DNA from 2 places in the Caballeronia sp. KNU42 genome. Region 2 is predicted to be linked to the other one. Evidence: riboswitches for the same ligand, from Rfam matches in the RefSeq annotation. Region 2 holds a riboswitch; the other holds the start of a gene.

Region 1 (7,343 bases), 1.9 Mb from region 2:
TGCCCAGTATGGTTGTCTTGAGGTGGGAGCCTTTGAAGATATCGGCGAAAGTGGCGGTTTCAGTGCCGGCATCGCGCGCACGGCGGGTGGCGAGATAGATTTCCGGGTCGCTGACATTGCGGCGGATGTAGAGGATCCACAGCGCCGGCAAGATACCGATCCAGAAGCACGCGCGCCACGCAGTGTCTTCGGGCAACAAAGCAAAAAACGCCCAGTACAGGATTGCCGCCGCGCCCCATCCGAATGACCAGCTGCTCTGCACCGTACCCACGGCTTTAGCGCGATGCTGCGGCGAACGAATGGTCTCCGCCATCATCACGGTGACCACGGACCATTCGCCGCCGAAGCCCACGCCTTGCAGCGTGCGCGTGGCCAGCAACTGCCCGAACGAGTGCGTGAAGCCCGAGAGAAATGTGAAGAAGGCAAACGTGCCGATCGTCCACTGCAATACGCGGACGCGGCCATATCGGTCGGAGAGAATGCCGGCGAGCCAGCCGCCGATAGCCGATGAAATCAGCGAACTCGTCGCGATCATCCCGGCTTCACTCTTCGTCATGCCCCACGCGGTGATCAGCGTGGGAATGAGGAACGAGTAGATCATGAAGTCGAAGGCATCGACGGCGTAACCGCCGAAACCCGCGTAAAGCGTGCGGCGCTCGCGCGTCGTCAGCTCGGTGAACCACTCGAACGCTCGCAAATCCCGTCTCCCGTTCAAAGCCTGCCGTGCAGGCGCAGGAGCATTCTACGGTGCGTCGTTCAGCGGGAAAAGCAGGTCAAAATGATGCCCGTGGTCACCGGGCATCGAACGAGCGCTTTGACCTCAAACCATCTCAAACCACCACGCTTTCCGCCCCCGCACGTTCAATCTCGATCCGGCTCTCGTGGAAGCCGGTCACCGACTCGCGATGCGCGACGCTGACGATCGCGGCGTTCGGCAACGCATCGATGATGGCCGTATAGATCAGCATCTCGTTCTCGGCATCGAGCGCGCTGGTGGCCTCATCGAGGAACATGAAGTCCGGCTTGTGCAGCAATACGCGGGCAGCCGCCAGCCGCTGTTGCTCGCCCGGTGACATCATCTTTGCCCAGTGTCCCGACTCCTCCAGACGCGGACCGTACGCGTTCAGGTTGCAGGCACGCAAGGCTTCGCGGCAGTCGTCATCGGAGAAGACATCCGCAGTCGACGGATAACTCAACGCCGCCTTCAATGTGCCGATCGGCAAGTAACTTTGCTGCGGAATGAACATCAGCTTGGCGTCGACCGGCGCGTCGATCGTGCCGTCACCGAACGGCCACAAGCCGGCCAGCGCGCGCATCAGCGTACTCTTCCCCGAACCGGACGGACCTTGCACGAGCCAGCGCGAACCCGGCTTCACCACCACATCCGCGACGTTCGCGAGCGGCGTGCCGTTCGGCAACGCGAGCTTCAGTCCGGTCGTGGTCAGTGCGTCGGTGCTCGTGTAATGCAGGTTGATGCCGCCGTGGGCAGTCGCCGGCGAAATCGCTTCCTTGATGTGCGTGGAGCTCATCACACGCTTGAATTCGCGCAACCGGTTCACGGTGGCGCGCCATTCGACCAAGGTCGAGTAACTATTGATGAACCAGGAAAACGAGTCGCTGACCGTGCCGAATGCCGAACTGATCTGCATCAGCACGCCGAACGTGAACGCGCCTGCGAAGTAGCGGGGAGCCGCGACCATGATCGGGAAAATAATCGCGATCTGACCGTAGAAAGACAGCACGAAGGTCATGCGCCGCGTGTACTTCATGATCTGCCAGTAGTTCTGGCGGATCGTTTCGAAGATGGTCCTGGCGTTGCGGTTTTCCGTCGCGATGCCGTCATAAAACGCGATCTGCTCGGCGTTCTCACGAATGCGGATCAGGCCGAAACGGAAGTTGGCTTCCACCTTCTGCGCCTGGTAATTAATCGATACCAACGGATGGCCGAAACGCTGGATCAGGAGCGAGCCGAGCACCGCGTACAGTGCTGCCGCCCAGACCATGTAGCCCGGAATGGTGATCGGCGTACCGAACAGCGAGAAGCTCAGCGCCCCGGCAAGCGTCCACAGGATCGTGATGAAGGTCACGAGCGTGACGAGCGTCGATAACAAGTCCAGCGACAACGACAGCGTGGTCGTGGCGAAGGACTGCAGGTCGTCGCTGATCCGCTGGTCGGGGTTATCGGCGAGGCGATCGCGTTCTATGCGGTAGAAGGCTTTATCGCCGAGCCATTGTTCGAGGTATCGGTGGGTGAGCCATTGGCGCCACCGGAAGCCGAGCATCTGGCGCAGGTACCGGCCATACACGGCGAGCAGGATGTACGCGAACGCGAGGCCCGCGAAGATCAGCAGCAGGCGCGGAAACTCGGCGACCCTCTTGGCCTGCAGCGTGTTGTAGAAGTCCGCGCTCCAGGTGTTCAGGCGGACGTTGATGTACACGACCGCCATATTGATCGCGATGATCGCGATCAGCAAAAGCCATGCAATGCCGCGTTCTTCCGATACCCAGTAAGGCTTGATAAGACTCCACGCCGACACTTTGTCGGCGTCTTGTTCTGTGTTGCCGGGAGGTGTGGTGGTCATGAGCTTCCTGAAGACGTGCCGGCTCTGCGGCAGGTTGTAACTTGGCGGTATCGATGCGGATGGTCCTGCTCCGTCTCAACGATCCTAAGAGACCATTAAAGAGGGCGCGCGTCGGAGCATTGTTTCGGGCGTGACTTAATTGTTCCTTAATCCTTGCCCGGCTGACGACTGACCCGCCGATGCAATGCAACAGCCAGGCGCTTTCTGTATGCGTGCGCTGCAGATGCACCCGGCGTTCGCGGCATTGTGCCAGAGTGCGCGCACGGTGAACGAAAGGGAAGGCTGACGGGTTTTGTCCGCGCCGAGCCCCAAGCTTTTCCTCTAAGTGCGAGGGCGCCCTACGCGGGTCGCCCCGTTTGCTGGTCGTTTCGCTTTTATGCTTTAATGATCGATGACGAAACAGGGGTGCTTCGGCACGCGTCTGCCTCCTTGAAACAATGGAGAAACGCGCGGCGAGGCTGAGAGAGTCCCTTTGCACCCGATCCGGGTAATACCGGCGAGGGAAGTTTCCGGAAACCGCCGCGTTTCCAGTTTCTTCCAGTATTGGCTGGCCCATGAGCCGCATGCATTGCGCTCCCAAGCCGCTCTCTCCGATCTCTCGCCGTGGTTTCGTCCCTGAAATATGTTCGTGCGCCGCGCGTGCAACAGGGTTCGAAACGGGCATTCCTCCCGATCTCGATTTCCGTGCTGTGCTCCGTGCGTTCTGCAGCGTCTGCTGAGGAGGCATCGTCATCGTGAACACCGTTGTGCATTCCACTCACTCCAGTGCGTCCGGGCGAGACGATTTTGCCGTGGTGGGCGGCGGCTTGTGCGGGCGGCTGGTCGCCTGGCTGTTGGCGGGTGCGGGGCACCGTGTGGCGCTGTACGACCGCGGCGATGCGCCCGGCACGCAATCGGCGGCGTGGGTCGCGGCGGCAATGCTCGCGCCGCTCGCCGAGGCGGCCAGTGCGGAATTGCTGATCACTGAACTCGGGGCGGCATCGCTCGCGCGCTGGCCGGGTTTTATCGCCGAGATGCCGGAACCGGTGTTTTTCCAGCGCAATGGCACGCTGGTCGTCTGGCATGCCGGCGACCGCGCCGAAGCGCCGCTGTTCGAGCGCCGTTTGCGCGCGAACGCGCCTTCCGAGCTTTTCCGAGATGGCTTCGTCAAACTCTCCGGCGCGCAAGTTGCGGCAGCGGAACCGGCTCTGGGCACGCGTTTTCCGCAAGGCTGGCTGCTGCCGAACGAAGGCCAGCTCGACAACCGGCAAGTGCTGAACGCGCTGGCAGCGGGATTGGCCGAACGTAACGTTGACCTCCACTGGAATACGACGATCGATACCGATACCCCGCCGGACGCGCATTTCGTTATCGATTGCCGCGGTCTCGGCGGAAAGCCGGCGTGGCCGGCATTAAGAGGCATTCGCGGTGAAGTAGCGCGGGTGCATGCGCCGGGTATCGGGCTGACGCGGCCGGTGCGCTTGCTGCATCCGCGTTATCCGCTCTACATCGCGCCGAAACAGGACGATCTTTATGTGATCGGCGCAACCGAGGTGGAAGGCGAAGACATGTCGCCAATGACCGTGCGCTCAGCGCTCGAACTCCTGAGCGCGGCGTTCGCGGTGCATCCGGGTTTCGGCGAGGCGCGCATTCTCGAGCTCAATTCGCAATGCCGGCCGACTTTGCCCGATCATCGTCCGGCGATTGTCTGGGACGGCGCACGAACCTTGCGCGTAAACGGGCTGTACCGACACGGTTATATGATCGCGCCCGAAGTCGCCGATTCCACCCGCGCCCTTGCCGAAGCCCTGCTCGGCGGCGCGATCACCGACCCCGATTCCTTCGACGACTGGCGCCGCCAAGCCCGCTGGTCAGCCTTGCTGCGCTGCGAACACGCGGCGCCCGTGCTTTGACTTTCATCATGAATATTCACATCAATCGGAAGTCTTTCTCCGTGCCCGACGTGGCGACCATCACCGACGCCCTCGCGGCCTTCGGCGCAAAACCGCCGTTCGCCGTAGCGCTGAACGGGCAATTCGTGGCGCGTGGTGAACACGCATCGAAGGCGCTTGCCGCCGGTGACAAACTCGACATCGTCTCGCCGGTCGCCGGCGGCTGAGCTCCATTAAAGGAATCGAATCATGGCTTCCACCATCACCACAGCCGATACCCTCACGCTCTACGGCACGTCATTCCCGAGCCGCGTGTTGCTGGGGACGTCGCGCTATCCGTCGCTGCAGTCGCTGTCGGATTCCATCGACGCCGCCCGTCCCGGCATGGTCACCGTCGCGTTGCGGCGGCAATCGAGTACGGGCGAAGCCGGTTTTTTCGATGTCCTCAAGCGTCACGGCGTCGCCTTGCTGCCCAACACGGCGGGCTGCCAGACCGTGGACGAAGTGCTGAACACGGCGCGCATGGCGCGTGAACTGTTCGATACCCCGTGGCTGAAACTCGAACTCATCGGCGACGACTACACGCTGCAGCCCGATCCGATCGGCCTCGTGGAAGCGGCTGGAATACTGATCCGCGAGGGGTTCAAGGTGCTGCCGTACTGCACGGAGGATCTGGTGATTGGCCGGCGTCTGCTCGATGTCGGCTGCGAGGCGTTGATGCCGTGGGGGGCGCCTATCGGAACGGGAAAAGGTGTGACGAATCCCTACGGATTGCGCACGTTGCGTGAGCGCTTGCCGGATGTGCCGCTTATCGTCGATGCCGGTCTTGGCGTGCCGTCGCACGCGTGCCAGGTGATGGAATGGGGTTTCGATGGCGTGTTGCTGAACACGGCCGTCTCACAGGCAACGTTTCCGCCGCAGATGGCGCGCGCGTTTGCGCTGGGCGTCGAGGCGGGGCGGATGGCCTATCTCGCCGGGCCAATGGCCGAGCGCGATAGCGCACAAGCGAGCACGCCGGTGGTCGGCATGCCGTTCTGGCATCAAGACGGGAGTGCGGTATGAGCGCGGTGTTGCTGGATAAGGAAGTATTTTGGCCGCCCGCTGACGAATTGCTGGAAGCCGCCGAGCGAATCCGGCGGCGGCTGGGCGACTGGCCGGCGGGATCGAAGCAATGGCGCATTTGCCTGAGCGCACCGGATCATCCGCGCTCGGGCGATTTGATCGTGGACGGCGGCGTTGAGCCTCTGCCGGAGGGCGTCGGGCGCCTGGAAGTAAAAACGGGGCGCGCAACGTTGTACCTGAACAACGTCGAGTACGTGCTGGAAGGCGAATGGTCCGATGATTGGCCGGCCGCACTGGCCGCGTTCCTCGATTGCGGTTTTGAGCCGCACGATGCGCTCGTTCTGGCGCTTGCGTGGCGTCCGGCCAATCTGGATGAACTCGACGCGTGGCCCGTCGATTTTTCCACGTTCCCGAAGGTCGCGAATTTGCCGGCGGCGCCTTCAAAGCCGTTTCCCCCATGCCCGGACAGATTGGGCTTGTACCCGGTCCTTCCGAGCGCGGAATGGGTCGAACGGGCGCTTGACCAAGGCGTTCGGACAGCGCAATTACGCCGCAAAACCACCGATTTCGGCGATCTCAAGCAGGAAATAGAGCGTTCGGTGGCGGCGGGCGCGAAGCACGAGGCGCAGCTTTTTATCAACGATCATTGGCAGGAAGCCATCAAGGCCGGCGCGTACGGCGTGCATCTCGGGCAGGAGGACGTGGAAACGGCCGACCTGAATGCGATCGCCGAAGCGGGGCTGCGCCTCGGACTATCGACGCATGGCTACTACGAAATGCTGAAGGCGCTGCATTTCAAGCCGAGCTATCTCGCGCTCGGCGCGGTGTTCCCGACCACGACGAAAGTCATGCCGACGGCCCCACAAGGTTTGTCGCGTTTGACGCGTTATGTGCGCTTGCTTGACGGGATCGTGCCGCTAGTTGCAATCGGCGGCATCAACGGCCAGGTTTTGCGACAAATTATTTCAACTGGCGTCGGAAGCGCAGCAGTCGTGCGGGCGGTTACAGAAGCACCGGATCTGGCTGCGGCCATTTCTGCGCTGCAACACGAATTCGGGCGATAATGCCCCGGATTCGGAAAAAAGTTCAGCTTGTAAAACCAGCCGAAAGGGGCCGCTACGACACCTGTCATGCAGAGGCCCTATAATTCGGCCTCTCGCGTAAAAGGATTGTCAGCCTCCGTGTCAGCTTCTCCCGAGACCTTGCTAGAGCTTCGCGACGTCGATTTCGGCTACGGCGACCGGCTCATTCTGTCGAACCTGAACATGCGCTTCAAGCGCGGTCAGGTCGTGGCTGTCATGGGCGGTTCCGGCTGTGGCAAGACGACCGTGCTGCGCCTGATCGGCGGGTTGGTGAAGGCCAAACGCGGCCAGGTGTTGTTCGGCGGCAAGGATGTCGGCACCCAGACGCGCGAAGGCCTGTACGAGCTCCGCCGCAAGATGGGCATGCTGTTCCAGTTCGGAGCGCTGTTCACCGACCAGTCCGTATTCGATAACGTCGCGTTCCCGCTGCGGGAACACACCGACCTCCCCGACGAACTCCTGCGCGACCTCGTGCTGATGAAGCTCAACGCGGTCGGTTTGCGTGGCGCGCGCGACCTCGCGCCGTCGGAAATATCCGGCGGCATGGCTCGCCGCGTGGCGCTGGCCCGCGCCATCGCGCTGGATCCCGAACTGATGATGTACGACGAGCCGTTCGCCGGCCTCGATCCCATTTCGCTCGGCATCACGGCGAATTTGATCCGCACGCTGAACAGCGCGCTGGGCGCCACGTCCATTCTGGTGACGCATGACGTGCCGGAATCGTTCGCCATTGCTGACTACGTGTA
Region 2 (7,343 bases):
ACGGTCTGCGTGGGCGCATTGTGCGCGCTGAATATCGTGTTGTTCCTGCTGTTGTTTCGCAATCTCGGTATCCAGCTGGACAAGCAAGACCGTGTGCAGCAAAAACTGATTACGCAGCAAGAAGAGCTCGATCAGCTCGTGTTCGACCGCACGCGGCAGCTTGAGGCGCTCGCGTGGCATTTGCAGTCGGTGAGTGAAAACGAGAAAACCCAGCTTGCCCGTGAACTGCACGATGAACTCGGTGCGATCCTGACGGCGAGCAAGATGGATGTGGCGTGGGTCAACAACAAGCTCAAGGGCGCCGAGCCCGCGATGGCCGAGAAACTTGGCCGCGCGCTGGCGAATCTTGATCAGGGGATTGCGCTGAAGCGGCGGATTATCGAGGATATGCGGCCGACCGTTCTGGCCAATTTCGGGCTGGTCACGGCGTTGCGCACCTTCGCCGATGAAACCGCCCAACGCACCGGCTGGACGCTCGAGCTCGCGCTCCCCGCCGACGATATCAAGCTCGGCGAAGAAGTCGAAATCGCGTTGTTCCGGGTCGCGCAGGAATCGCTGACGAACGCGGCCAAATACGCGTGCGCATCGAGCGTGTCGATTGCATTGGCGCTGGATGACGAGCGGGTATCCATGCATATCTCCGATGACGGCGTCGGTATCCGCCCACAGGATCTGCAGCGCACGCACACGCACGGACTGCTGGGCATGCGCCAGCGGGTCAGCGCGCGCGGCGGCCGTATCGAGATCGAACGACGTGAGCCGCACGGCACCGATATCCGCGTCACCATGCCCCGCGCACGTAACTTCGATGCTTGAAGATGTATCGTCCGCCAGCTCTTTATTGGCGCTTGGGCAGCACCTGTAGGACGACGCCGACACAACTTGCAGAGCGCGCCTACGCAATAAAAACATCGACGCCTACAGCTTGCGAAGGCGCAGTTTTTTATGATTCATCAGACCGGTGTGGTCGATCGAAGCGGTAGCCGCCATGGTTTTCTTGTCGTTCCAAACCTGGCAAAACCGTTTCAAGGATCGGTCGTAGCCAAGGCCGCTGCTGAACACCAGGGCGGCCGGGATTCGAACATCGGGTACGTGTTCATGGCCAAACGGCCAGCGTACCCGCATCAAACTCAAGGGGAATTGCTCATGACTCGACTCATCGCTTTGCTGTTGATCGCCGGAACTGCCGCACTCGCAGCTTGCAATACAGTGGCCGGCGCCGGCCAGGACCTCTCGAAGGGCGGCAACGCAATTACGAATTCGGCCGACAAGCACAACGCGGAGTAAGTGAAGAAGGCAGCGCCGGATAGTTGCTGACGGCTGTCTTCATCGGCTCCCGGGCTTTGTGTCTGTATGCCGACAACGAAACGCTGACATGAAACTCGATCAAGAAGAACCTCCGCTGGCGGAGGTTCTTTGTTTTTGTCTCGGCTAAAACTCGTGAACGCACATCAGTTGGAAGCAGGCGGTAAAGCTGTCCAGCTGCCCGCCTCGGGACGTTGCGTGATGCGCTCGATTGGCTCGGCAGCCTGCGATTCGATAAGGCCGCCAATCAAATCGGCGAAAGGCTTGATGTTCCGGTATGTGCTGGCCTGCTCGAGCGCCGCCAGATAAGCGGTACGGGACTGAACGGTCACGATGGTCCAAAGATAGCCGCCTGTTGTCAGCAGGTAGTTCATGAGAAAGCGGCTGAGGCGGCCATTGCCGTCCATGTACGGGTGGATGAACACGAAGATGAAATGACCCAATACCGCGCGCACGCCCGGGTGCTCTTCCGCCTGCAGCAGGTCGAAGAGCGCCGGCATGCAATCCCGTACGGCTTCGGGCGCCAGCGGTACATGCAACGCATTCCGGATAAACACGTTGTTGTTGCGATACCCGGCCAGATCGCTTGCCTTCAAGATACCCGCGGTCACGCTTGGCGAAAACAGCGTCACGTACCACTGTGAAAAATCTCGCTTGAGGGTGGCGGAAGGATCGCTGGCTTCGGCCACTACCCGTCCGATCAGGGAGCGGACCCGGGCATGGGTCTCCGCATAACCTTTAGCCGCCATGGCATCCCTCGCCAACCGGTCTTCCCTGTTGGTCAAGGGGCTCCAGTCGCCATTGCGAACCTTCGCGATCAGGTCGGTGCTGACCCGATACCCTTCGATAGACAACGAGTGATACGCGTCCGCGACGTACCTTGCCTCTATGTCGTTCAGAAGCGCTTCGCTGTCGGGGTTCGGCAAGCAGGGAATATCGCGGAAACGGTCGATCACGATATCGCGCATGCCCGACCACATGGCCTGGATGCGCTGCACGTACGGCGACTCGTTCATCCGGCCGCCAATATGGGCCAGCGGCCGCTCGAACGGGTTACCTTCGATAACGACGTAGGCCGCCGCTTTCATGGTATCGAGGAGCTGGTCGGCATCCTGATCCCGGCCGACGGCCCGCAACGCCCCCGCCATGCGGCCGGCAACAACACTGTGACCTCCCTCGAGCAATCGGGAGGTCAGCGTACTGATGTCGACCTGACGGGTCACGATCTGCGCGGCGAGCTCATGCGTGTGAAAAAAACTCGGACTTGCCCGAATCAGCGCTTCCGGCACAGGGAGCAGCATGAGTCCGCTCGCGTTCGGCGCGCGGCCGTCCACCAGCATGTCAGGCTTGGTTCGATAGAGGAACATGGAACAGCCGTGAGGCAATGCTTGCGGCTGGTTGGTCGCCAGCGGCGAGTACAGCAGGACCTGCTTTTCGATGCTCGTGTGGCCGCTGTGCTTCAGGAGCGAAAGCTCGGGGCTGACCTGCCACTGGTCCGCGAACCTGGAGTGGGCGTACGCAGCCACGAAGGTTTCCATGTTCGCGTACCAGTGCGTGGAATCGCCCTCACCGTCTTCCGGATTGTTCGACTGATACCAGCCTTGAATGACCAGCTTGAGGAAACCGGCATTCTGGAGCCGCTCACGGTGCGTGCGAGTGAGCTCGGGATGCGCACTTACCTGAAATACAGAAAGGCCCCTGTCCTGCAGCGCTTTGAGGATCGACAGGGAAGAAGCCAGTTTTTCGTTGGGCGCAGCCACGCGGTTCGCTCCGGAGACTTCAGACCATAATTAGAGTTTTGTGTCGTATTATATCCAGAGTTTTGTGTTGTACTATAACTCGACTTTTGTGCTTTACTATAATTAGAGTTTTGTGCTTTTTTTAAGGATGAAGGCGGGGTCAAAACTGGCAAAAGCCATTCCTACAAAGGATATCCGCCGGCAGTGCACGGAGTTCGTTGCGTGTAAATCGACGTCACAATTCCGATTTTTTCGCGCATTTTAGATCCCCAAATCATGCGGCCGCAGGCCGTTCAGGGACGTGGCGGACGTGCTGTCCGCCTGTTCGACGGCGCGCATAAGCGGGTTTCGATCAGGTCGAACGATAGCCAGGTCTGAGGACTGTCTTCTCCGGTGATCCGCTCAAGTCATAAAAAACGGCAGGCCGTTTCTCCGGAATCTTCCGAAACGGTCCGCCGTCTTTGTACTTCCGGCCGCCACGCCGACGTCAAACCAGCCCGCGCCTCTTGTAATCGAACCAAAACGACAAACCCACGCTCGCCAGGATGATGAGGGTCGCCATCACGGTCCACTTCGTGATCACTTCGCCGAGAAACAGCGCGCCTATCACCACGGCCACCACGGGATTCACGTACATGCAGCTGCTGGCAATAATCGGACTCGTATGGCGTATCAAGTATGCATACGCGACATACGCGGCCATCGAGCCGACCAGCATCAGGTAGAGGTAGGCCAGAAACGGCGTGAACCCCATGCTCACGATACGTTCGCCCGACACCCAAGCAACGATTGTCGCCATCGCGCCGCCAAGACTGATCTGCAGAGCCGTCGATACCAGCAGGTCGGACGGCAGCTTCAGACGCCCCGCGAGAAACGAGCCGGCGGCCCAGAAAACCGCGCCGCAAAGGATCGCGAGACTACCCGCGGTTGAACCCGACGACGGATCACCGTGATTCAGCAACGCAATCCCGACCAATCCAAGGCCGACCGCGATCCACTCACCCTTCGCCACTTTGCGGCCTGCAATGGCCGCGATCACCGTGGCGAACAACGGCACGGTCGCGACCATGACGGCAGCCGTACCGGTCTCGACCGTGCGCATGCCGAACGCGAGCATCCCGCTCGATAAACCCACCAGCAACGTTCCGACCGCCGCGGCGTTGCGCACTTCGGCGAAAGTCGGCCAGACCGGGTCCCGACGCGCGGCGAAGATGAATAAACCAATGCCGGCGAACAGGTTGCGCAAGCCGGACAGCATCAGCGGCGGAAACGATTCCAGCGACAGATGCACCGCCATGTAGGTGGAACCCCATACGAGGTACACCACGCAAAGGGCAAGCGCCACGCGGCCGCCGTGCGTCGCCGGAAGCCGGAACGGGAAGCGGCCGGGAAGGTTGAACGGGCGACGCTCGCGGGTATCGGTATCGGGCGAAGGTTGCGCGCTCGTCACGCCCGGCGAGCCATCCGATGACGGCGATGCAGACACTGATGCCGCGTCGGCCGCTGCATGCGGAAACGGCAGCACATCGGCTGAGGGCTGCGAATGGGGCGGCACGAACTGCTGTGGTGGCGAATCGGAACCCGGCAATCGCGGCGGCAACGGTGTGGACATCCGTTACTCCGCGACGAAGATGATTGAAGCATCAGCCGGCCAAACGGCCAAGCTTACAACCGCCGGTTTCGCTTCACCCGAAACGAGGGGAAGCGAGGAACGGCGCGCATGCCGCTTGAGCGTCGCGGCAAAACGGGCAAGGCAGGACAACATGTCGGAAGCAGAAAAAGGGGTCGGGCAACAACGTGCCGAAGCTCGATAACGGCTTGAAAAGCCGGCAGGAGCCGCCGCGAGTTTGCCGGACCGATCGGTGAAAAATGTCGGCCGCATCCGGGAAAACACGGTGGTCGCCATTATGCAGTAAGCCATGCATACGCACGCGTGAGTGTTACAGATGGTTGCCAACACGCTACGGCGAGGTGTATTGTTGCGGCTGCTAACGCGGGGGTCCTGCGCTGCACATCGCAATCTGTCACCGGATTGTCCGTGTGTCGCGGGTGAGAAATACCCTTTGAACCTGATCTGGATAATGCCAGCGCAGGGAAGCGTTCGGATTTTGCAGCGCTTGGGGTCTTTCTTGGGTTTTACTCTTCCTCGCGCATCCCCGCCAAGTCCGCCCGCCTCCTTCTCTGCTTTTCTCCGGTCTCCCGCAGCTAGCGTTTGACTCAGCCGATCTCGTGCGCTCTCGTGCCATTTGGTGCATTTTCGTGCGCGTGGCGTTTTTCGCCGGCCGGCTGGGAAACACCCGTCCCCCGCAAACATCTGCATGGGACCGGAGTAAGCGCTGAAGCGCCAACACCGGTCGACAAAGGAGAGCCGCATGAACGCCAATCCGAAATTCCTCTCCGACGACGCTGTCGTCGACGCTGCCGCCATCGCGCCGCTGCCCAACTCGCGCAAGATCTACGTGACGGGTTCACGCCCCGACATCCGTGTCCCGATGCGGGAAATCACGCAATCCGACACCAACGAAAGTTTCGGCAGCGAAAAAAATCCTCCGGTCTATGTCTACGATTGCTCCGGCCCGTATTCGGACCCGGAAGCGAAAATCGATATCCGCTCGGGTCTGCCGGCCGTACGCCAGGGCTGGATCGAAGAACGTGGCGATACGGAATCGCTCGGTGGCCTCTCGAGTAATTTCGGCCGTGAGCGCGCCGCCGATCCGGCCACCGCCGACCTGCGTTTCAAGGGCCTGCATCGCACGCCGCGGCGCGCCGCGCCGGGCAAGAACGTCTCGCAGATGCACTACGCACGCCAGGGCATCATCACGCCGGAAATGGAATACATCGCGATCCGCGAGAACCAGCGCCGTGCTGAATATCTGGAATCGCTGCGTACAAGCGGTCCGAACGGCGAAAAACTCGCCGCCATGATGGGCCGCCAGCATCCGGGCCAGGCGTTCGGCGCCCAGGCTTTCGGTGCCAACGCGCCCAAGGAAATCACGGCCGAATTCGTGCGCGAGGAAGTCGCCCGCGGCCGCGCGATCATCCCGGCGAACATCAACCACCCGGAAAGCGAACCGATGATCATCGGCCGCAATTTCCTGGTGAAGATCAACGCGAACATCGGCAACTCGGCGGTGACATCGTCGATTGGCGAAGAAGTCGACAAGATGACGTGGGCCATCCGCTGGGGCGGCGACACGGTCATGGATCTTTCGACCGGCAAGCATATTCACGAAACGCGCGAGTGGATCATCCGCAACAGCCCGGTGCCCATCGGCACGGTGCCGATTTACCAGGCGCTCGAAAAGGTCAACGGCAAGGCCGAAGACCTGACCTGGGAAATCTTCCGCGACACGCTGATCGAACAAGCGGAGCAAGGCGTCGATTACTTCACGATCCACGCCGGCGTGCTGCTGCGCTACGTGCCGATGACCGCGAACCGCATGACGGGCATCGTGTCGCGCGGCGGATCCATCATGGCGAAATGGTGTCTGGCTCATCACAAGGAAAGCTTCCTGTATGAGCACTTCGAAGACATCTGCGAAATCATGAAGGCCTACGACGTGAGCTTCTCGCTCGGCGACGGCCTGCGTCCCGGCTCGATCTACGACGCCAACGACGAAGCCCAGCTCGGCGAACTGAAGACGCTCGGCGAGTTGACGCAGATCGCGTGGAAACACGATGTGCAGGTGATGATCGAAGGTCCGGGCCATGTGCCCATGCAGCTCATCAAGGAGAACATGGACCTGCAACTGGACTGCTGCGACGAAGCGCCGTTCTACACGCTTGGACCGCTCACCACGGATATCGCCCCGGGTTACGACCACATCACGTCGGGTATTGGCGCGGCGATGATCGGCTGGTTCGGCACGGCCATGCTCTGCTACGTCACGCCGAAGGAACATCTCGGTTTGCCGAACAAGGACGACGTGAAGACCGGCATCATCACGTACAAGCTCGCCGCGCACGCCGCCGATCTGGCGAAAGGTCATCCGGGCGCTCAGGTGCGGGACAACGCGCTCTCCAAGGCGCGTTTCGAATTCCGGTGGGATGACCAGTTCAACCTCGGTCTCGATCCGGACAAGGCGCGCGAATTCCACGACGAAACCCTGCCGAAGGACTCGGCCAAAGTCGCGCATTTCTGCTCGATGTGCGGCCCGCATTTCTGCTCGATGAAGATCACCCAGGACGTCCGTGAATATGCGGCGAAGCAAGGGGTATCGGACATCGAAGCGCTGAAGCAAGGCATGGAAACGAAGGCGATCGAGTTCGTGAAAAAGGGCGCTGAGATCTACCAGCGCA

What was found. Region 2 has a riboswitch for thiamine pyrophosphate ahead of thiC (phosphomethylpyrimidine synthase ThiC). Riboswitches for the same ligand answer to the same signal wherever they lie in the genome.
Region 1: linked by a shared signal. The riboswitch ahead of ACSOSP_RS11165 (FAD-dependent oxidoreductase) and the one ahead of thiC (phosphomethylpyrimidine synthase ThiC) in region 2 are both predicted to bind thiamine pyrophosphate.

The regions. Positions count from the first base shown of each region.
Region 1 is NZ_CM132388.1:2,486,295-2,493,637, reverse strand. It holds gene ACSOSP_RS11175 (MFS transporter) at 1-697, opposite strand, end outside; gene ACSOSP_RS11170 (ABC transporter ATP-binding protein/permease) at 831-2,582, opposite strand; TPP riboswitch at 2,974-3,104, shown strand; gene ACSOSP_RS11165 (FAD-dependent oxidoreductase) at 3,317-4,474, shown strand; gene thiS (sulfur carrier protein ThiS) at 4,483-4,680, shown strand; gene ACSOSP_RS11155 (thiazole synthase) at 4,703-5,515, shown strand; gene thiE (thiamine phosphate synthase) at 5,512-6,579, shown strand; gene ACSOSP_RS11145 (ABC transporter ATP-binding protein) at 6,697-7,343, shown strand, end outside.
Region 2 is NZ_CM132388.1:150,873-158,215, reverse strand. It holds gene ACSOSP_RS00590 (sensor histidine kinase) at 1-816, shown strand, start outside; gene ACSOSP_RS00585 (hypothetical protein) at 919-1,134, opposite strand; gene ACSOSP_RS00580 (entericidin A/B family lipoprotein) at 1,147-1,287, shown strand; gene ACSOSP_RS00575 (Fic family protein) at 1,452-3,065, opposite strand; gene ACSOSP_RS00570 (EamA family transporter) at 3,532-4,656, opposite strand; gene ACSOSP_RS00565 (hypothetical protein) at 4,660-4,950, opposite strand; TPP riboswitch at 5,030-5,158, shown strand; gene thiC (phosphomethylpyrimidine synthase ThiC) at 5,417-7,343, shown strand, end outside.